DNA from 4 places in the Streptomyces sp. NPDC048590 genome. Region 2 is predicted to be linked to each of the others. Evidence: riboswitches for the same ligand, from Rfam matches in the RefSeq annotation. Region 2 holds a riboswitch; each other region holds the start of a gene.
What was found. A riboswitch is a leader RNA that binds a small molecule or an ion and turns the genes downstream of it on or off. The one in region 2 is predicted to bind cobalamin.
Positions count from the first base shown of each region.

Region 1: linked by a shared signal. The riboswitch ahead of ACGFNN_RS32990 (ABC transporter substrate-binding protein) and the one ahead of ACGFNN_RS25265 (cobalamin biosynthesis protein) in region 2 are both predicted to bind cobalamin.
Region 3: linked by a shared signal. The riboswitch ahead of ACGFNN_RS23585 (energy-coupling factor ABC transporter permease) and the one ahead of ACGFNN_RS25265 (cobalamin biosynthesis protein) in region 2 are both predicted to bind cobalamin.
Region 4: linked by a shared signal. The riboswitch ahead of ACGFNN_RS22425 ((2Fe-2S) ferredoxin domain-containing protein) and the one ahead of ACGFNN_RS25265 (cobalamin biosynthesis protein) in region 2 are both predicted to bind cobalamin.

Region 1 covers NZ_JBICWC010000016.1:28,173-33,240, reverse strand. The annotation lists gene ACGFNN_RS33000 (ABC transporter ATP-binding protein) at 1-441, opposite strand, end outside; gene ACGFNN_RS32995 (FecCD family ABC transporter permease) at 438-1,505, opposite strand; gene ACGFNN_RS32990 (ABC transporter substrate-binding protein) at 1,502-2,536, opposite strand; cobalamin riboswitch at 2,579-2,774, opposite strand; gene ACGFNN_RS32985 (N-acetylmuramoyl-L-alanine amidase) at 3,125-4,258, opposite strand; gene ACGFNN_RS32980 (transposase) at 4,431-4,658, shown strand; gene ACGFNN_RS32975 (UDP-N-acetylglucosamine 1-carboxyvinyltransferase) at 4,836-5,068, opposite strand, start outside.
Region 2 covers NZ_JBICWC010000009.1:52,079-57,146, reverse strand. The annotation lists gene ACGFNN_RS25270 (cobyric acid synthase) at 1-919, opposite strand, end outside; gene ACGFNN_RS25265 (cobalamin biosynthesis protein) at 916-1,860, opposite strand; cobalamin riboswitch at 1,989-2,116, opposite strand; gene ACGFNN_RS25260 (hypothetical protein) at 2,263-2,484, opposite strand; gene ACGFNN_RS25255 (anion permease) at 2,497-3,750, opposite strand; gene ACGFNN_RS25250 (class II aldolase/adducin family protein) at 3,998-4,657, shown strand; gene ACGFNN_RS25245 (alpha/beta hydrolase) at 4,714-5,068, shown strand, end outside.
Region 3 covers NZ_JBICWC010000008.1:138,270-143,337, reverse strand. The annotation lists gene ACGFNN_RS23600 (energy-coupling factor ABC transporter ATP-binding protein) at 1-511, opposite strand, end outside; gene cbiQ (cobalt ECF transporter T component CbiQ) at 508-1,257, opposite strand; gene ACGFNN_RS23590 (energy-coupling factor ABC transporter substrate-binding protein) at 1,264-1,632, opposite strand; gene ACGFNN_RS23585 (energy-coupling factor ABC transporter permease) at 1,632-2,354, opposite strand; cobalamin riboswitch at 2,383-2,593, opposite strand; gene ACGFNN_RS23580 (hypothetical protein) at 2,960-3,499, opposite strand; gene ACGFNN_RS23575 (TOPRIM nucleotidyl transferase/hydrolase domain-containing protein) at 3,781-4,401, opposite strand; gene ACGFNN_RS23570 (phosphotransferase) at 4,596-5,068, shown strand, end outside.
Region 4 covers NZ_JBICWC010000007.1:345,760-350,827, reverse strand. The annotation lists gene ACGFNN_RS22445 (helix-turn-helix transcriptional regulator) at 1-424, shown strand, start outside; gene ACGFNN_RS22440 (plasmid stabilization protein) at 708-1,034, shown strand; gene ACGFNN_RS22435 (TetR family transcriptional regulator) at 1,277-1,864, shown strand; gene ACGFNN_RS22430 ((2Fe-2S)-binding protein) at 1,935-2,618, opposite strand; gene ACGFNN_RS22425 ((2Fe-2S) ferredoxin domain-containing protein) at 2,643-3,014, opposite strand; cobalamin riboswitch at 3,078-3,203, opposite strand; cobalamin riboswitch at 3,286-3,431, shown strand; gene ACGFNN_RS22420 (ABC transporter substrate-binding protein) at 3,461-4,483, shown strand; gene ACGFNN_RS22415 (FecCD family ABC transporter permease) at 4,600-5,068, shown strand, end outside.

The DNA.
Region 1 (5,068 bases), on a different contig from region 2:
CGGGGTGGCGGGAGTCCAGGCGCGGCGGTGCGGGATGCGTCCGAGGCGTACGACGTCGAGGACGGTCAGCTCGACGAGGGTGTCGGCGTGCTGCTCGACGACGGCCACGCGCCGGGCCACGGCGCGGCGGCCCCAGCTGCCGAGTGGGCGCCCGTCGAGGGTGACGACGCCGGAGGCGGGGGTGAGGACGCCCGCCAGCAGCCGCAGCAGTGTCGACTTCCCCGAGCCGTTGGGGCCGAGCAGACCGGTCACGGAGCCGGGGCGGGGAACGAGGCTGACGCCGTCGAGGATCAGCCGCCCGTCGATGGAGCGGCTCACGTGGTCGGCGGCGAGGGCGGGCGGCCCGGCGCACGACACGTCCTCGGGTGTCGGCCGGGCGGTCGTCGGTGCTCGCCCCGGCGTGTGGACACCGTCGTTCCGCCCTGGTGCGCGGGCCGTCATCGCATCCTCCTCGTGCGGTACAGGACCAGGACGAAGGCCGGGACGCCGACCAGTGAGGTCACCACGCCCACCGGCACCTCCTGGGGATCGAGGACGTTACGGGCCAGGGTGTCGGCCCAGACCAGGAACACCGCCCCGGCGAGAGCGGTGACCGGAAGCAGTCGGGCGTGCCCCGGGCCGACGAGGGCGCGGGCGGCGTGCGGCAGGACCAGGCCGACGAAGCCGATCGCCCCCGCGGAGCTGACCAGAGCGGCGGTCAGCAGTGCGGTCACGCACAGCAGCACCAGCCGGGTACGGGCCACCGCGACCCCGAGCGTGGCCGCGGCGTCCTGTCCGAAGGCGAAGGCATCCAGGGTGCGGGCATGGCCCAGGCACACCACAAGGGCGAGCGCCAGGACGGCCGCGCACAGTCCCACCTCGGTCCAGCCGGCCCCGCTGAGCGAGCCGAGCAGCCAGAACAGCACGCCCCGGGTGGTCTCCGCGTCGGCCGCCGTCGTCACCACGAACGAGGTCAGAGCGGAGAACAACTGCATGGCCGCCACCCCGGACAGCACCACCCGGTCCGTCGTCCCTCCGAGTGTGTGGCTGAGCAGCAGCACCAGCGCGAACGAACCGACCGCACCCAGGAACGCGCCGCCGGAGACGGACAGGACACCGCCGCCGGCACCGAGGACGATCACGGTGACGGCGCCGGTCGACGCCCCCGAGGAGACCCCCAGGACGAAGGGGTCGGCGAGGGGGTTGCGCAGCAGTGACTGCATCACCGCGCCGCACACCGCGAGTCCGGCGCCGCACACCGCGGCGAGCAGGGTACGCGGCAGCCGCAGGTTCCAGACGATGCCCTCGCGGATCGGAGTCAACTCCGTCGCGCCCCAGCCCAGACGGGAGGCGACCACCGACCAGACGTCGCCCACGCCGATGTCCGCCGGGCCGATGGTGATGGCCACGGCGACGGACACGGCGAGCACCGCCAGCCCACCGGACAGGCCGGCCACGAGGCGCAGCACCCCGGCGGCGCCGCCCCGAGTCGGGCGGACGGGGGAGGACCGCAGGGCGGTGGTCATCCGCCGAGCCCGTACGCGCGCATCGCAGCGGCCACCTTCTCCACGCCCTCGACCGTACGGATCGTCGGGTTCATGGCCTGCCCGCTGAGCAGCACGTACCGCTTGTCCTTCACCGCCTTCATGTTCTTCGTCGCCGGATTCGACTCCAGGAACGCGATCTTCTTGGCCGCCGACTCGGCGGTCTGCGACTTGCGGGTGAGGTCGCCGATGACGAGTACGTCGGGGTCGCGGTCGGCGACGGTCTCCCAGTTGATCTGGGGCCATTCCTGCTTGGTGTCGTCGAAGACGTTCTTCGCACCGAGCGTGTTGGTGATGATGCCGGGCGCGCCGCAGCAGCCCGCCATGTAGGGGGACTCCTGGTTCGCGAACCAGTACAGGACAGTGGTGTCCTCGGCGCGGATCCCGGACGTGGCCTTGGTCACCCGGCTCTTCAGCCGTTCGACCAACTGCTCACCCCGATCCTCCACCCGGAAGACCCGGGCCAGTTCCCGCACCTCACGGTAGACCGTCTCCATGGTCAGCGGCTTCGTCCGTGCGCCGTCGCCATCACCGCTGTTGTCCTTGCCCTCGCAGTCGGCGGGCGACAGATACGTCGGCACGCCGAGCTCCTCGAACTTCTCGCGCGGTGCCACTCCGCCCTTGCCCAGGGTGGAGGCGAAGGAGGACGCCACGAAGTCCGGTTCGGTGGCCAGGACCTTCTCGAACGACGGCTGGTTGTCGGCGAGCCGGGGCACCTCGCCGTCGCCCTTCTCCAGTCCCTTCATGACTGGATCGGTCCAGGTGGCCGTGCCCACCATGCGGTCTGCCAGACCGAGGGAGAGCAGGATCTCGGTGGTGCCCTGGTTCAGCGACACGGCCCGCTTCGGCGCGTCCTCGACCGTCACCTTCCGCCCGCAGTTGTCGAAGGTCACGCCCTGGCTCCCGGTGCCTGCGGGTTTGGCGGAGGAGCCGGAGCCGGAACCGCACGCGGTAAGCAGCAGGGCCCCGGTCAGGAGCAGGACGGAACAGCGGGTGGGACGTGACAGGTGCACGGTGGCGGCTTCCTAGGCGTCAGACCCATACGCGGGGTCCGTGCGGACGATCAGGTCGCCAGCAGGTCTTCGGACTCGGGATCACCCCGGCGGAACGCCTTCCCGGACCCGGCCGTGGCCTGCATCCAGTGGCTTCTGTCCCGCCTGTCACCCTTACCGCTGCGCGTCAGTTCCGGTCTCTCACCGGATTCCCTGACCCGTGCACGTGTACCTCTACGCTCACGAGTTCGACTGGCGTCCGGAAAGTACCACGTCCTGCCAGCGCGGCCCGAACCGCCCGTTGTGCTGGGGGTACGGTCTGATGGGACGTGGCGGTAACGGCCTCAGGCGCTGGGTCGGATTCGGTGATCCCGACCCAACGTCCCGGAGGAGTCCCACAGATGCCGACGAATCCCCTCCTGACTCGCGTAGATGCGGGTCAGGAGGGGATCGGCGTTCTGTCCGAGGCTGCTCAGACAGCCTCTCGAAGATCATCTTGCGCGGTTGTCGCACAAGCCGACCCTGGTGCAGGCGCTCCGGACCGCGACGCGGACCTTGGAGCCGGTTCCCGCGACAGGCATCCCACCCGCCGGCCGGGCCGGAGAGCGCTCAGCGGGTGAGGGTCTCGCGGACGGTTCCGCCGACCAGCGCGCACCATGTGCTGAGGTCGATCTTGCCGTTGGGGTGCAGGTTGTGCAGACGCTGCATGTCCTGCACGGCCTTCTTGGTGCTGTGGTCGTAGGCGCCCGTGATGCTGACGGTGTCCGCATAGCCCTTGATGGCGAGCAGATACTGCACGGCCTGAACGGGAAGTCCGGAGGCGCCCTTGTCCAGAGTGGGGGCCAGCGCTTCCCAGGTGGGGGTGTCGAAGGTGGCGTCAGGCGTGACGGCGATGCCCCGACTGGTCTGGAAGTCGGCGACGACCTCGTTCATGTCGGTACTGAACACACCGTCGATGGGCAGGTCGCTGTAACCGGCGTTCACCAGCAGGTACTGGGCGACCCGTACCACCTGACTGTCGACGAACCGCCAGATGTCCGGCCAGCGCCGTGCGGGTGCGGCGGCGGGCGATACGTTCATGGACTGCATCACTCGCCGGCGGATCCCGGGGAAAAGCCGGTAGAACGCGACACCTGGGCAGTCGGTGCCCAGGCGGAAGTCCCAGTGGCCGAAGATGTCCCACGCATTCAGGTCGAACTGCCTGCACACCGCGGTACACAGTTCCACCAGCGAGTCCACCAGCGCCGCCGGCGGGGTCTCGGTGGTGTAGGTGCCCTCGTTCTCGATCCCGATGGCGTTGCCGTTCTCTCCCGGGCAGTGGGCGGCGGTCACCTGGTGCTCGCCGGTGACGAGGGTCTCCAGGCTGCGGTGGCGACCCTCGAGGACATGGCCGCCACGGCTGACGGTGAAGTGCTGGCCGGTGTCCGCCCAGCCATTGGTGTCCATGTGAAGGTCCTGGCAGTCACGCGCCAACTGCATGGCGTGCTCGCGGGAGTAGTCAGTGACATTGGGGAACGCCATGTGGTGCAGGATGATCTTGTTGGTGGTGTTGCTGCCGATCTGGACCGGACTGACCGGCGGCCGCGCACCCCAGCTGTCGCAGTCGATGATCCAGGGGAACTGCGGCGAGGGGGCCGCACCGGCAGCGGCCGGGAACGCCACCTCCGTGCCGACGACAGCAGCGACTGCGGTGCCAAGGCCGACCCGGAACAGGGTGCGACGGTCGACTTCATGCTCGTGCATAGCCACGGGGACTCCGAAGTGAGTGGACAAGCCATGAATATTGGGCTTGTCGGAGACTATGCAGTGGATCTCCGATTCTCCAGGGTCGGTTCGCCACCTTCCCGGGTCTGCCGCACGCAAGGGTGACATCTGAACTGGCCTGCCTCGTCAGGCAGGTGGGAACGATGCTGCTGTGCCCAAGCCCTGTCCCCAAGAGTTCCGCGAGGACGTCGTGCGGGTCGCGAGGAATCGTGGTCCGGGTGTCACTGTCGAGCAGGTGGCTGCCGACTTCGGCGTCCACGCGATGACGCTGTGGAAGTGGATGCGCCGCGCGGACATCGACGACGGCACAGATCCTCAGCGGCCGCGTCCGAGAGGCCGCTCGGCGCGGGTGCGGGGCGCTGTGGGTTGGAGGGCATGACCCCACTATGGCGACCGGGGGAGCGGCGGGTCCTGAGATGCGAGCCGACGTCCGAAGTGAACGCGGGCGGCCTTCGGTTCCGACCGGAAGTCCCAGAAAAGAGGCGCCGCCACGCCCCCTCCTGCCTCGCGTTTATGCAGGTCGGAAGGGGTATGGCGGCGCCTTTTCCGAGGACCCTCAGATGTCCCGGAAGATCTCGATCTGCGCCCCCACCGAGTTCAGCCGCTCCGCGAGCTCCTCGTAACCGCGGTTGATCACATACACGTTGCGCAGCACCGACGTCCCCTCCGCCGCCATCATCGCCAGCAGGACCACCACCGCCGGGCGCAGTGCCGGCGGGCACATCATCTCGGCGGCGCGCCAGCGGGTGGGGCCCTCGACCAGGACGCGGTGCGGGTCCAGGAGTTGGA
Region 2 (5,068 bases):
CGGGCACGACCACCAGGTCCGCGTCGGCCAGTTCCTCCGGCCGGTCGACGAACCGCACCACCACGCCCGGCTCGGCCGCCAGGGCGTCGACGTCGGTGAAGTTCGACATCAGGGGGACGGCGCACACGGCGACCCGCAGCACGTCCTCGCCGTGCGGGGGAGCCACGACGGACTCCCGCACCGTGCCGCGCATCGAGACCCGAAGCCCGTCCTCCTCGTCGATGCCCAGCCCGTGGGCGTACGGCAGGACCCCGTACGTGGGCCGTCCGGTCAGTCCGAGCAGCATGTCGAGGCCGGGTTCCAGCAGGGAGACGTCACCGCGGAACTTGTTGACGAGGTACCCCGCGATCAGCGCCTGGTCCTCCGGGTCCAGCAGCGCCGTCGTACCGAAGAACGAGGCGAACACCCCGCCCCGGTCGATGTCCCCGACCACCAGCGCGGGGAAGCCCGCGGCCCTGGCGATGCCCATGTTCACGATGTCCGTGCGCCGCAGATTGATCTCCGCCGGACTGCCGGCGCCCTCGCAGATCACCGCGTCGTACGTGCTCCGCAGCTGCTCGAGGCAGTCCACGACCGTGCCCAGCAGCGACTCCTGCCGGCCTCCGTGGTAGCCGCGCGCGCTCATCTCACCGACCGGCTTCCCCATCAGGACGACCTGGCTGGAGCGGTCACCGCCCGGCTTGAGCAGCACCGGGTTCATCAGGGCGCTCGGCTCGACGCGGGCCGCCTGCGCCTGCATCGCCTGGGCGCGGCCGATCTCCGCCCCCTCCCGGGTGACGAACGAGTTCAGCGACATGTTCTGCGCCTTGAACGGCGCGACCTTCACCCCCCGGCGCACCAGCCACCGGCAGATCCCCGCGGTGACGACGCTCTTGCCCGCGTCCGACGTGGTCCCGGCGACCAGCAGCCCGCCGCTCATCCAGCTCTCCGTCCCATGGCGATCCGGCCCGCCGCGCACACCGCGAGGGCCAGCACACTGACGCGGCGCGACAGCCGCACCGCACGTTCGATGTCGGTGACCCGCACCTCGCGGCCGTTCTCCCCGCCCAGCACCGGCCGGTGCTCCACCCGTCCGCCGTACGCGAGGGTCCCGCCGAGCCGTACACCGAGCGCCCCCGCGAACGAGGCCTCCACCGGGCCCGCGTTGGGGCTGGGATGCCGCCCCGCGTCCGAGCGCCAGACCCGCGCCGCCTCGCGCGGGCGCCCGCCGGCCGCCACCGCCAGGGCGGCGGTCAGCCGGGCGCCCGGCCAGCCGGCGAGGTCGTCCAGCCGGGCCGACGCCCAGCCGTAGCGCAGGTAACGGGGCGACCTGTGCCCCACCATCGCGTCCAGGGTGTTCACTGCCCGGAAACCGACGAGTCCGGGCACCCCGCCGATCGCGCCCCACACCAGCGCCCCCACCACGGCGTCGGAGGTGTTCTCGGCGACCGACTCCACCACGGCGCGGGCGATCCCCGGACCGTCGAGCGCCTGCGGATCACGGCCGCACAGATGGGGCAGCCGCTCCCGGGCGGCCTCGACGTCACCCGCGGCCAGCGCGCCGCCGACGGCACGGGCCTCACGGGCCAGCGAGGTCCCCCCGACGACGGACCAGGTGACGGCGGCGGTCAGCGCCACGGCGAGCGCGGGGCGGCCGCGCACGGCGCGCGCCGTCAGCGCGGCCGCGCCCGCGGCGCCCCCGGCGCAGACGAGCGTGTGGAGGGCGCCCCAGCCCCGGTGGTCACGCCACAGCAGGCCCTCGGCGCGCGCCGCGGCGCGCCCGAAGCCGGCGACCGGATGCCCCCGCCGGGGGTCACCCAGCAGCAGGTCCCCGATCAGACCGGCGGCGGCGCCGTACGCGAAGACGCGGTCGGCTCTCACCGCTCAGCCCGCGCTCGTGCCTCGAAGGGGCCGGGGGACAGCTGGTACGGCGACCGACGCAGGGCAGCCAGGCATGGCGTATGTCCTCACTCAGGGTCCGCGCCCTGGTTCGACGTGACCGGCGACGAGAGTCTCCTGGCTCCCGGATCCGCAGTTCCTCCGGCCTTCCAGTCCGCGTGCGGGCCGTGACTTCCGTGTGGAGGCTGCTCCCCGGTGACAGTGGCGGGACCGCGCCGGATTCGCACCGGCTTCCTCTGCTGTCGCCGTAAATGGCTCCGGCAGTCCACCACGCGCCGCGAATACCCGTCAACCTGCCATTGACCTGCGAGGGTTCCGTGTGCCGAGACGCACACCGGGCCGGGACACCCGAAGTGTCCCGGCCCGGTGCGTGGAGCGAGGCCGTCAGGCCACGATGAGATAGATCCCGTAGGCGACCGCCCCCGCGCACAGCGCGAAGCAGGCGTACGCGCCGGTGCGCGCCAGGGCGCCGCCACCGCCGCCCTGCGCCGACGGGACCAGCCTGGCGAGGCCGGTGATGCCCAGCGTGAAGAGACCCACCAGCGCCACGGTGACCACGAGGCTGACGCCGAAGACGGAGGCGAGTGCTGCCCAGTCGATGTTCATGCGGATTCGTCCTTACACCGTGGCCGGCCGGGCCGGGTTTTCGGCCTGGGTCTCCGGAGCGGGGATGGTGGTCTTGAGGTCCGAGGCGGGCCCGCCGACGGGCGGCGGGGTGACGGCCGCGATGGCGGTGGTGACCACGCCCGGGGGCTCCTCGGCGGTCGCGTTGACGTTGGTGTGGTCGACCGGCTTGCGGCGCGACAGCATCCAGATGGCGCCGGAACCCGCGACGAGCAGCACGGCGACGACCGCGACGCCCCAGGACCCCTGCTTGGTCAGGAACTCGGCTCCCGCCCCCACCAGGCCGGCGGCCGGAAGCGTCAGCCCCCAGGCGACGAACATCCGGGTGGCGGTGGACCAGCGGACCACGCCCCCCTTGCGCCCGAGACCGGCGCCCATCACGGCGCCGGAGCAGGACTGCGTGGTGGACAGCGAGAAGCCGAGGTGCGAGGAGGCCAGGATGACCGTCGCCGCGCTCGTCTGGGCCGCGAAGCCCTGCGGGGGACGGAGGTCGGTGAGGCCGCTGCCCATGGTGCGGATGATGCGCCAGCCGCCGAGGTAGGTGCCCAGCGCGATCGCGATCCCGGCGGAGGCGATGACCCAGACCGGCGGGTTGGAACCCGGGGAGAGGACACCGCCGGTGACCAGGGCCAGGGTGATGATGCCCATCGTCTTCTGCGCGTCGTTGGTGCCGTGGGCGAGGGAGACGAGACCGGCCGAGGCGATCTGGCCGGCCCGGTAACCCTTGGCGGTCGACTTCAGCTGGGCCTCGTCGGTGATCTTCCGGTTGAGGCGGTACGTCAGCTTCGTCGCCAGGAGGGCGGCGAGACCCGCGACCAGGGGAGCGGCGATCGCCGGCAGCAGGACCTTCGTCACGACGGTGCCGCCGTTGATCGAGGACCAGCCGGCCGACATGACCGCGGCGCCGATGAGACCGCCGAAGAGAGCGTGGGAGGAACTCGAGGGCAGGCCGACCAGCCAGGTCAGCAGATTCCACAGGATCGCCCCGACGAGCGCGGCGAAGATGACCTCGGTTCTGAGGCCGTCCTCGTTGATGATCCCGCCGGAGATCGTCTTGGCGACCTCCACGGACAGGAACGCGCCGACGAGGTTGAGCACGGCGGACATGGCGACCGCCGTCTTGGGCTTGAGAGCGCCGGTCGAGATGGTGGTGGCCATCGCGTTGGCGGTGTCGTGGAAACCGTTCGTGAAATCGAACACGAGAGCTGTCACGATCACGATCGCGAGCAGCAGCGTGATGTGTTCCATTTACCCAGGCAATCGTTCGACGTCATTGGCACGTGGAACGTAGGCAACCTTGGTGAACGGAAGATGAACTGGGCAGGGCGGCACGGTGACTCCAACCGCGTATGCCCGTTCCGCTTGTCTCCGGCTCCGGCCTCCCGCAGCCCCGTCGGCCGGTGGGGGGCCTGGCCTCGACCGGCCGACGCAGCGCACGCCCGCGCCCGAAATGCCCCACTGAAGAGACTTCGGTCACCCGCCCTAGGATCGCCGTATGGCTGATGCGGAGCGGGGCGCGATCGAAGAGGCGTGGAGCGGTGTCGTCGCGACGGCCCGGAGGACGGCGGCGGAGGGGCTGGTCGTCGGCACCTCGGGCAACGTGTCGGCGAGGGTCGGCCCGATCGTGCTGGTCACCCCCAGCGGGGTGCCCTACGACCGGCTCGGCCCGCAGGACGCCGTCGGCGTCGACCTGGAGGGCCGGCAAGTCCTGGGTGACCTCGTGCCCACCAGCGAGCTCCCGCTCCACCTGGCCGTCTACCGCGCCTGCGACGCCGCCGCGGTCGTCCACACCCACGCCGTGCACGCCACGGCCGTCTCCACCCTCGTCCCAGAGGTGCCGTTGATCCACTACGCCGCCGCCCTCCTCGGAGGCCCCGTCCGTACCGCCGCCTACGCGCGCTACGGAACCCCCGAGCTGGCGGAGAACATGCTCGGGGCGCTCCGCGGCCGCACCGGCTGCCTGCTGCGCAACCACGGCACCGTCACCTACGGCGCCACCCTCGACGAGGCATACGACCGCACCGCGCAGCTCGAGTGGATGTGCAGGCTCTGGCTCACCGCGAGCTCCGTACCCGGCCACCGCCCCAGCCTCCTCACCGAGGCCCAGCTCGACGACGTGGTCCGGGCCCTGGAGGGGTACGGCCAGCCCGGCTGAGCCCGTACGGCCCCCGCCCGCTGGCCGACGCCGTGGCGGCCCAGGAGACTGAAGCCGTGCGCCCGGCAACAGCGGCGGCAGTGGCCGCCACCTCGGTCCTCGGCGCCGGCGCGGCAGCGGTCGCCGCCGGACGCTACGCCAGCGACGCCGCCCTCGGGGCGCCCTCGCCACGCCCCTTCCCCGGCGACCGCCGTATCACCGTGCACGCCACCGCGGCGGGACGGATCACCCTGACCCGGTCCTTCCCCGCGCTGCGTCCCGGCGTGTACGGGCTGACCGGCAAGGGCATCCACGCGGTCGTGGGCCCGGTGGTCGAGGAACGGCCCCACCACGGCGCGCTCTCCGCCGACACGGTCGTCCGCGGTCTGGAGCGCGTCACCCTCGGCAGTCTCAAGCCGGGCGCGAGACTCC
Region 3 (5,068 bases), on a different contig from region 2:
CGGTGGGCTCGTCGAGGATCAGCATGCGCGGCCGCATTGCCACCGCCCCCGCGATCGCGGTCCGCTTGCGCTGCCCGTAGGACAGGAGGTGCGTGGGCCGGTCGGCCAGCGCGCCGATGCCGAGCGCCGTCAGCGCCTCTTCGACCCGGCCGCGCACCTCCGCGTCCGGCAGACCGAGGTTCAGCGGCCCGAACGACACGTCCTGGAAGACGGACGCTGCGAACAGCTGGTCGTCCGGGTCCTGCACCACCAGCTGAACGGTCGTCCGCAGTCGCGTCAGTCCCTTGCGGTCGTACGCGACCGGGATCCCCTCGACCGTCAGGCCGCCCTCGCTCGGGCGCAGTCCGCCGCTGAGCAGCCGCATCAGCGTGGTCTTCCCGCTGCCGTTCCTGCCGAGCAGCGCGAGAGCACGCCCTTCGCGCGCGTCGAAGTCGAGACCGCTGAGCACGCGCGGGCCGTCCTCGTAGGAGAACGAGGCGCCCCGCAGGGACAGCAGCGAGGAACCACTCATGGGAGCAGCCTTTCCAGGACGAAGGTCAGGGCGGCCACGGCCGCGAGGAGGCCGGCGCTCGCGGCCACGAACCGGACGGAGACGCGGGCCTCGGGCACCAGGACACGCAGGGTGCCGTCGTATCCGCGCCCGGCCAGCCCCGACTGGAGACGGGCGGCGCGGTCGAAGGCCCGGACGAACGCGGTGGCCCCGAGGCCGGCCAGTGATCTCCAGGTGGCTGCCCTGGTGGTGTGCCCGAGCCGGGCGGCCTGCGCCTCGCGGATCCTGCGCATCGCGTCCAGCAGCAGAAAGCTCATGCGGTAGGTCACCAGGGCGACGTCCACCACAGCCGCGGGCACACCCGCCCTGACCAGCCTGGGAAGCAGGTCGGACATCGGTGTGGTGAAGGCGAGGAGCAGGACGCCGAGTGATGCCGCGGAGGTCCGCAGCAGCAGCTCACCCGCCCGGACCGGTCCGCCCGGAGCGGGAGCGACGAGCCCGTCGGGGCCCCCGACCTGTACGAGCAGGGTCGCCGCACCGGTCACGCAGAACCCGAGCGGAATCCTGTACGCACGCCACAGTTGACGGGCACGCACACCCGCCGGCCCCAGAAGCACGGAGACCGCCGTGACGAGTACCAGTGCGGCACCGGGCCACGGAGGAAGCGAGATGGCCAGCACCGTGAGCCCCAGTCCGAGCACGGCCTTGTCGACGGGATGGCGGCGGCGCCAGCGACTGCTGTGCGCCGCCGCGTCGATCGGCAGCACGGAGGCTCAGGCCTCCTGGGCCGTGGACTCCTCGGCCCGCCCGGTCACGGCGTCGCCGTCCCGCCGGGCCAGGGCGAGCCGCTCGCCCTGACGGCGTCCGCGCCGTACACCGAAGTAGTAGGCGAGCACCCCGGCACCGAGAGCGGCCTGCAGCGCGAAGAGCGCCGACTCGATCTCGCCGGAGGGCGGCTCGTAGAGCGGGGAGAACCAGGGCTCGTAGTCGGGGTCGATCTCGGTGATCGCGGTCTCCGCCTGAGCGTCCGCCCCGGCGAAGGGCTCCTTCTCGCCGTCCCCCGAGCCAAGTACCAGGGGCAGGACGGCCAGTGCCGCCACCAGCAGGAGCAGCAGGCCGTTGATCTTCGTGTGCCGGTTCATCACGCCACCGCTTCCGTCTTCTCGTCTTCCGTCTTCACGTCCGCCTTGGCCCGGGCCCTGCCGCTGAGGAACACGCCGAGCCGGGTCAGATCACCCTTGCTCGACTGCACCAGAAGCCGCATGACCAGCACGGTCAGAAGTCCTTCGCTCACCGCGAGAGGAATCTGGGTGACGGCGAAGATGGAACCGAACTTCCCGAGAGCCCCGAGGAACCCGGTGCCAGGGTCGGGGAACGCGAGTGCCAGCTGCACGCTGGTGACGCAGTAGGTGGACAGGTCGGCGACGAACGCGGCGAAGAAGACCGCGACCATCAGTGATACGTCGAACCGGCGCAGCACCCTGTACACGGCGTAGCCCGCCCAGGGGCCGACGATCGCCATGGAGAAGACGTTGGCGCCCAGCGTCGTCAGGCCTCCGTGGGCCAACAGCAACGCCTGGAACAGCAGGGTGATCGTTCCCAGGACCGCCATGATGGGCGGCCGGAACAGTATGGCTCCCAGGCCGGTGCCGGTGGGATGCGAACAACTCCCCGTCACCGAAGGGATCTTCAGGGCGGACAGTACGAAGGTGAAGGCTCCGGAAGCCCCCAGGAGCAGTGTGCTCTCCGGGTTCTCGCGGACCTCACGGGTCAGTGACCGTACTCCGTGGACGACGAACGGCGCGGACGCGACACCCCAGGCGATCGCGTGCGCCGGAGGCAGGAAACCCTCGGCTATGTGCATGACTCAGAGACCCTCTCCAGCACCTCGTGGATGGTTGAAGTGCCTTGGCCGGTCTCCTGGCTTACGGGTGACACCGCCCGAACTCCGCCTTCCCGGGTCACAAGGACCCAGTGGCTGCCCGCGAGGGCCGGAGCCGGACTTCCCGATCACAGTGGCGAGGGCCGCACCGGCATCACACCGGATTTCCCGTTCACCAAGGCGTGGCGACAGTAGTGCCAGCCAGGGTGCGATGACAAGCGGGCCCACCCGCCCGCACCTGCGGACACGTCCGCGGGAGCGTCTGCGGGCGTGCCTGCGGACGGGCTCCGGCGGGCCCGGGGGCGGTGCCACGCCACGGCTGGGCGTCGCGGCTGTTCGACGCGTCCGCCGGCCTGTCGGGCCGCCCTCCTGTCGGTCGGCGAAGCGCGCCCGGTCGGTCGGATGCGCGAACCGGGCGGTGCGGCCGCCGTGCAGCCGTTACCGGCCGCGGGGAGCGGCAGTCCCGTTCAGCCGACTCAGCCGACTCAGCCGACTCAGCCGACTCAGCCGACTCAGCCGACTCAGCCGACTCAGCCGACTCAGCCGACTCAGCCGACTCAGCCGATCTCACTGGGCATCGGAAAGCGTCAGCCCAGCTCCGGGGTCGCGCGCAGTTCGACGGCCGGTTCCGAGCAGCCGTCCAGCTCGAGGACCACGAACTCGTTGAGACCCGCCCGCAGGAGCGGCCACGGCACGTAGAGGGTCCGTTGGGGTCCCCGCGTCTCCCAGTAGCGGCCCAGGCAGAAGCCGTTCACCCAGACGTATCCCTTGCCCCATCCGGGCAGCGCGAGATAGGTGTCCCCGGTGTCCGACAGCTCCAGGAAGCCCCGGTGGAACACCGGACCGGAGGAGGTGTCCGCGTCTCCGGACAGTGCGTCCCAGGGCACCCTGTCCGGGGTTCCGTGGTCCAGCGGGACGGCCCGGGCGGTCCAGCCGTGCAGCAACTGCTGCGTGTGGGAGACGCGCTCCACCCCCTTGCGGTCACCCAGCGCCACGCCGTAGTTGACCCTGCCCATGGACTCCACCAGGAGCTCCACACGCGCCTGTTCGGCGTCGACCCGGACACCCTCGACCGACTCGGCGCCGCCACGCTCCAGAACGCCCACGGGCTCACCGGACAGCCTCATCCGCGAGGCTCTCCAGGGCGTCGAACAGTGCCACCGATTCCGGCAGTTCGAGTGTCGCCGGGGGCAGCAGTGGCGCGGGGGGCTCGGGTTCGGGCAAGGGCTCTGTGGAGTAAGCAGGAACACACCCGACACCGCAGCCTTCAAAGGCGCGGTAGGCGGGGATCGCCGTCCTTCAGGGCGGCGAGGATGTCAATCCAGGCCACGCCGGGTGATGCGACATGGCCGAGCCGGATGCGGAGACGCGGGAGAAATGAGCGGATGCCGGCCCTGTTCCCGGTCGGTCAGAGACCGGCGAGCAGACCCGAGAGCGGCGCGGGGACCCGGTCGGTGCCGAGTGCCTCACCCAGGACGTGGCCGTACCGGATCTTGCGCCCCTTCTTCGTGCCGAGGAAGCGCCGCAACTGCTCCTGAGGTGAGCGCCCGCGCTGCGCCGGCTGGTTGAGGAAGGCCAGCAAGGGGCGGAGTTCCCCCTCCCGCTCGACCAGTTCCCTGACCCGTGTCACCCCCAGCGCACGGATCAGCTCGTCCTCCAGGTCCGCGGAGCACACGAAGAACCGGCGCGACCACGGCACACCCGCCCGTTCGAGTCCCCGGGAGAACCAGTCCCGTTCTCGTTCGTCGCAGAGGCCGGCCAGGCCGAGCCCGAGGCCGGGGGGTCCGAGGAACCTCGCGTACCGGCCGATGTTCATCGCACCGTCCATCGACAGCACGCAGACGCCTTCGGCTGCCAGGTCCCGGCCATGGGCCGCTGCTACCGCCTCGACGGCGGCGACGTCGCTCAACCCCTCCACCAGGACCGCCGTCCGCACAGGCACCAGCGCGGCCAGCTCGTGCGGGCGCGCGCCGGTGTCTCCGGCCGCCCATGAGCCGACCGCCTGCCGGAATGTCTGCATATCGGTCACAGGTCGATTCTCCAGGTTCTCCGGCCGCGGGACCACGCGATATCGGGACGGTCCGTCGCCGAGGTGCGAGCACTGCCGATCGACGGAACCGTCCGACGGCCGGGTCGACTCCGCCCGACGTCTTGCTAGCCTGCGCCGTCGACCACCGACGACACGGGTGTTCCACAAGGTTCGGGAGAGGCAGCGGCAGGACGATGGAGACAGCGGAGCGAACGCGTGCGGTCGCGGCAGCCACGGCGGCCGCCTCCTCACTCGGCTTGCCCGTCCGGGAGGTGACCGTTCTCCAGGACTCGAACAAACTCACCCTGCGTCTTCTGCCGTCCGACGTCCTCGCCAGGGTGGCCCCGGAGGCGGACAAGGTCGCACACCTCGAGGTCGCCATCGCCGGGCAACTCGTCCGGGCGGGCTCCCCGGTGGCGGCGCCGGATCCCCGGGTGGGGCCACAGGTCATCGAGCGCGACGGATTCGTCATCACGCTGTGGACCTACTACGAGCCCATGACATCCCGCCGGCTCCCCTCGGACGACTACGCCCGGGCGTTGGAACGGTTGCACGCCGGCATGCGTACGCTCGACGTCCAGGCCCCGCACTTCAGCGACAGGGTCGAGTGGGCACACCAACTCCTGGTCGACCGCAGTCGCACACCCGCGCTCGCCGACACGGACCG
Region 4 (5,068 bases), on a different contig from region 2:
GGAGAACCTCGCCCGCTTCACCTTCCTGGACCCGGCCGCGCGCCGCTTCTACCCCGACTGGGACCTCGCCGCCGACGTCACGGTGGCGATCCTGCGGACGGAGGCGGGCCGCAACCCTCACGACAAGGACCTCCACGACCTCGTCGGCGAGCTCTCCACCCGCGACGACGACTTCCGCACCCGCTGGGGCGCCCACAACGTCCGCAATCACGGAACCGGCACCAAGCGCTTCCGGCACAGCGCCGTCGGCGAGCTCACTCTCGCCTACGAAGGCCTGGAAATGGCCGCCGAGCCCGGCCTCACCCTCACCGTCTACGCCGCGGAACCGGGCTCACCGTCCGAGGAAGGCCTGCGCCTGCTCGCGTCCTGGGCCGCCACACAGGACGCTCGGACTCCCTCCTCGGCGGAACCGGCCACGGGCTGACGCGCCCGTCCGCTCACCGGAACGCGATTCATCACCCCGCCTTCCCACCGGGTACGCAGAGTGGCCGGGACGAACCCTGCGCCTCGGGCGAAGACATCAGTGCCGCGGTCTCACCGGGTCACCCGAGCGCGCGTCCCGGTGGGCATGCCGGGCCGGAGGGTGCCATGTTTCCGAACGTACCGGCCCGGCAACCCGGATGTACGGCGTACACCGCACCGGCGCGGCCGTCGAGCCGGGCCCGGACCGGGGCCCACGAGTCGAGGACGTACGAGGAGGGCACACCATGCCGGCAGGATCGAGCGCCAAGCGCGAGCGGCAGTACGAGCACGTGAAGGAGAGCGCGGAGAAACGCGGCACGTCCGAGAAGCGTGCCAAGGAGATCGCGGCCCGTACCGTCAACAAGGAGCGCGCACGGTCCGGTGAGTCGAGGACGGCGAGCAGGACATCCACGCGCGACCCGAAATCGGCCTCCCAGCGAGGCGGGGAACGCTCGCACAAGGGCGCTCAGGGGCGCACCAGGGACCAGCTGTACGAAGAGGCGAAGAAGAAGAACATCGAGGGCCGGTCCACGATGAACAAGGAGCAGCTCCTGAGGGCCGTCAGCCGTTGACCCGCGGTCACCGGCCAGTCTCACGCGGTGTGCTGTCACCCCGAACCGAAAGCGTGGCCCACACCTCACCGCACCGGCTTCGGAGCCCATGCACGGCGGCCGGCGGTTCCGGCTCCGCCCGGTCGATGAAGGGCCGAGGGGGGCCGACGCGCCGGTCCGTGTCGCCGTTGCTGCCGGTCCCGCCGTCTCCGGCCCCTCCGTGGCCGACGGCCTCCGAGGCACCCCGATACCCTCTCAAGGTGATGGAGCACGCCAGACCGGAGACACGAAAGCCCGCGAGCGGGGGCCGCAACGCGGCGGCCCGCAACCGCGCCGCGCTCATCGCGGCCGCCCGGGAGATCTACGCGGAGCACGGCCTCGACGCCCCGCTCTCCGCGATCGCGCGCCGGGCCGGGGTCGGTCAGGGCGTGCTGTACCGGCACTTCCCCGACCGCGAGGCGATCGCGACGGCGGTTCTGGAGGAGAACGTCCGCCAGGTCGAGCACGCCGCGGAAGCCGACGGTGCGGACCTGCCGAAGGTGCTCGGAGTCCTGACCTGGCACCTCATGGAATCCGCCGCGTTCCTCGGCGTCCTGCACGCCGACGGCAGGAGTGGATCCGCTCCCCAGCCCTACACCGTGGCGCTGTCCCTGAGGGTGGCTCGTGCACTGCACAGGCATCTGCCCGCGAACCATCCGCTCGCCGCGGAGGCCGACGACCTGATGATCGCCGTCGGCATGGTCTCCGGTGTCGTGACGGGGCCCACCCGCGAGCACCGCGGTCGCCGGGCCGAGGCGGCCTGGCGACTTCTCGGCGTCGAGGTGGGCCCGGTGCTCCCGTTCGAGGACTGAGCCGTACCGGACATGGCAGTACCCTCTCCGCACGGGAACACCCACCGAACCGACGCGGGTCCCTTCACGCTCAGGCGAGTACGCAGTCTCCGCACTTCGATCCCGCGGGTGCCCTGTAGTACAGGCAACAACTCCGGCGGCGGAACTCCAGGTCGGGACCGGTGATCGCGCCGGTGCCCTCCAGACGCCCCGTCTCCAGCAGGACGGCTGTGAGGTCGGTGAGTTGACGGCGTACGGCGGGCCGTGCCCTGAGGAGGGCGTGGGCCGCTCCGGCGAGCGCGGACGCCGAGTTGCCGTCCAGCAGCCGCGGAGCGACTTTCACCTCCAGCCCGTCCGCCAGTGCCAGCAGATGACGTGTCACCTGCGTGTAGAGGGCGCCGGGCGCAGCGTCCCCGAGCCGTTCGACGTACCAGCCGCCTGGCCGGGGCACGCGGAGTGACGGCCCGTCGTCGGATCGCTGCAGCCCCTCCAGGTCCAGGACGATTCCGTGCAGCACGAAGCACGCGAGGGCCGGGGACCAGAGACGCGCGGCGTGCCCGAGGTGGGCGATGGAGACGTCCACGCGTGGTTCGGTGGTGCGGTGGCGGCGGGCGACTGCCTCGGCGAGGTCGGCGAAACCGGCCTCGTAGGAATGTGCCGCCGCATGCCAGCCGTCGTCCCGTCCACCGGTGCGTAGGACGAAGAATCCACCGATGTCCGCTGCTTCACGAAGCGCGACGGTGACGTCGGCGGCCGAGGCACGCACATCGTCCACGGGTCGTGTCCTTCCGTCCACGGCTCAGGCGATTCCGCGCTGTCGCGGCGGTGTGACGGTGTAGAGGTCAAGTATCTCGGGCCTGGGTGCGACACCCGGCCCGCCGGCCCGCACCCAGGCGGCGATGTCCTCGGTGGCGCCCGGGTCGTTCACCAACCCCAGCCAGACGGGCCGGGCACCGGCGGCACGGCCCTCGGCGGAGGGCTGGACGACGATGACGTTGGCCTGCTCACAGATGTCCAGGCAGTCCGACACGCGTACCGGTACCTGGGCGCGCAGACGCGCGGTCTGTGCGTCGTGGTCGACGCCGGGCACCTTCGGGGTGCCGCAGCAGCAGTCACGGCAGACGACGACCCGGCAGGGGGCGCCGCTCGGCGGGATGGTGTTCGCGGGCATGCCGCATCGTTCCTCTCTCCCGGGGAGATCCGCCCCGGTGGTCCGTCGAGGAGGCGACCGCGTGAGTCTCCTGGCTCTCGGGTCGATGCTCGCGCCGCGCCTTCCCGCCCTCGCGGGCAGTGGTGTGTGTGCGGGACTCGCTCGCCGATCACAGTGGCGGGACCGCGCCGGATTTCCACCGGCTTCCTCGGACCGCCGTCGCCTTGTTCTCGGCCATCCTTCCATCCCGTGCGCCGGAACGTCAGCAGGGGCCGCTTTGACGGAAACCCAAGGGAACGTAATATCGCCAGGTCATTGCCGCGACGGGAGACAGGAAGCCGGTGCAAGTCCGGCACGGTCCCGCCACTGTGACCGGCGGTCGTCCCCATCGGACGCCCGCCGGAAGTCAGGAGACTGGCCTGTCGCGGGCCCGTACCGAGGAGCGCGGACTCCCCAGGAGGCTCTACATGTCGCTGTTCCCCCATGCCCGCCGGCGCCTGGCGGTGCGCGGCGCCGCCACTGCGGTCGCCGTGTCGCTGGCCCTGCTGACCGCCGGCTGCGGTTCGTCCGGCGAAACGGGCGCGAAGCCCGCGGCCACGGCGTCCTCACCGGAGGGGTTTCCGGTCACCGTCGAGAACTGCGGGGTGAGGACGACCTTCGACCGGCCGCCTTCCCGGGTGGTCACCATCCATCAGCACCCCGCCGAGCTGATGCTCGCGCTCGGGCTGAAGGACCGTATGGTGGGCACCGCCTTCCCCGATTCGGCCGCGCTGCCGGAGCTGCGGCAGGACTTCGAGGCGATACCGGAACTCGCCGAACGTGAACCCTCGTTCGAGAAGATCCTGGACGCCGAACCCGACCTCGTCTACGGCGGCTACGGCAGCGCCTTCGACGAGAAGGCAGGCCGCTCCCGCGAGGCGTTCGCGGACGCTGGTATCAATACCCACCTCAACCGCGAGTACTGCGGCAAGGACAAGGTGACCATGGCGGACACCTACGCCGAGGTCCGCACCATCGGCAAGATCTTCGGTGTCTCCGACCGCGCCGAGAAGCTGGTGGCCGACCTCGAGAACCGCGTCGGGAAGGCGGCTTCCGCCGTCTCGGACGAGGAGAAGGTGCCGGTCTTCGTCTACGACAGCGGCGACAAGAGCGCCTTCACGGCGGGCGGGAAGGGCCTGGGCACCGATCTGATCCGGCTGGCCGGCGGGGAGAACGTCTTCGGCGACCTGGACGAGGTCTTCGGGGACGTCTCATGGGAACAGGTTGTCGAGCGACGGCCCGAGGTCATCGCGATCTACGACTACGCCGGCTCCGGGAGCGTCGAGCAGAAGAAGAAGTTCCTCCTCTCCCGGGCGGCTCTCGCCGACGTGCCCGCGGTGAAGAACAAGCGGTTCGTCGTCCTGCCCCTGACGGCGACGCTGGTAGGAATCCGGTCGGCGTACGCGGTGGACGACCTGGCCCGGGGCCTGCACCCCGAGAGCTTCAGGTGATCGGCGCGTCCTCCGGCGCCTCCCCCGGCCCGGCGCCGCTGGAGGGCCGGAAGACGCCGGAGGGCCGGAGGACGGCGACACCCACCGGACACCGTCGTGCGCCCTTCGCCTCCGGGCTGGTCGTACTGACGCTCCTGCTCGTGGCATCCGTGACGGCGGGCCTGGCCATGGGCTCGGTCCATGTTCCGGCCGGCCAGGTCTGGGGCATAGTCACCCACGCCCTGGGCGCGGACTGGCCGGAGAGCGACTGGTCACGGGCACGGGAGACGATCGTGCTGGACGTCCGCGCCCCACGCGTGCTGCTCGGGGCGGTGACCGGCGCCGGCCTGGCCGTTGTCGGAACCGCTCTGCAGGCGCTGGTCCGCAATCCACTCGCCGAGCCCTACCTTCTCGGGGTCTCGTCCGGGGCGTCCCTCGGGGCGGTCTCGGTCATCGTGTTCGGCGTCAGCTTCCTGGGGCCTCTGTCGCTCTCCGGCGCCGCCTTCGCCGGAGCCCTGGGTGCGCTGGTCCTCGTCTACGCCACCGCCCGGACCGGAGGACGTATCACGTCCTCCCGGCTCGTCCTCTCCGGTGTGGCCATCGCGG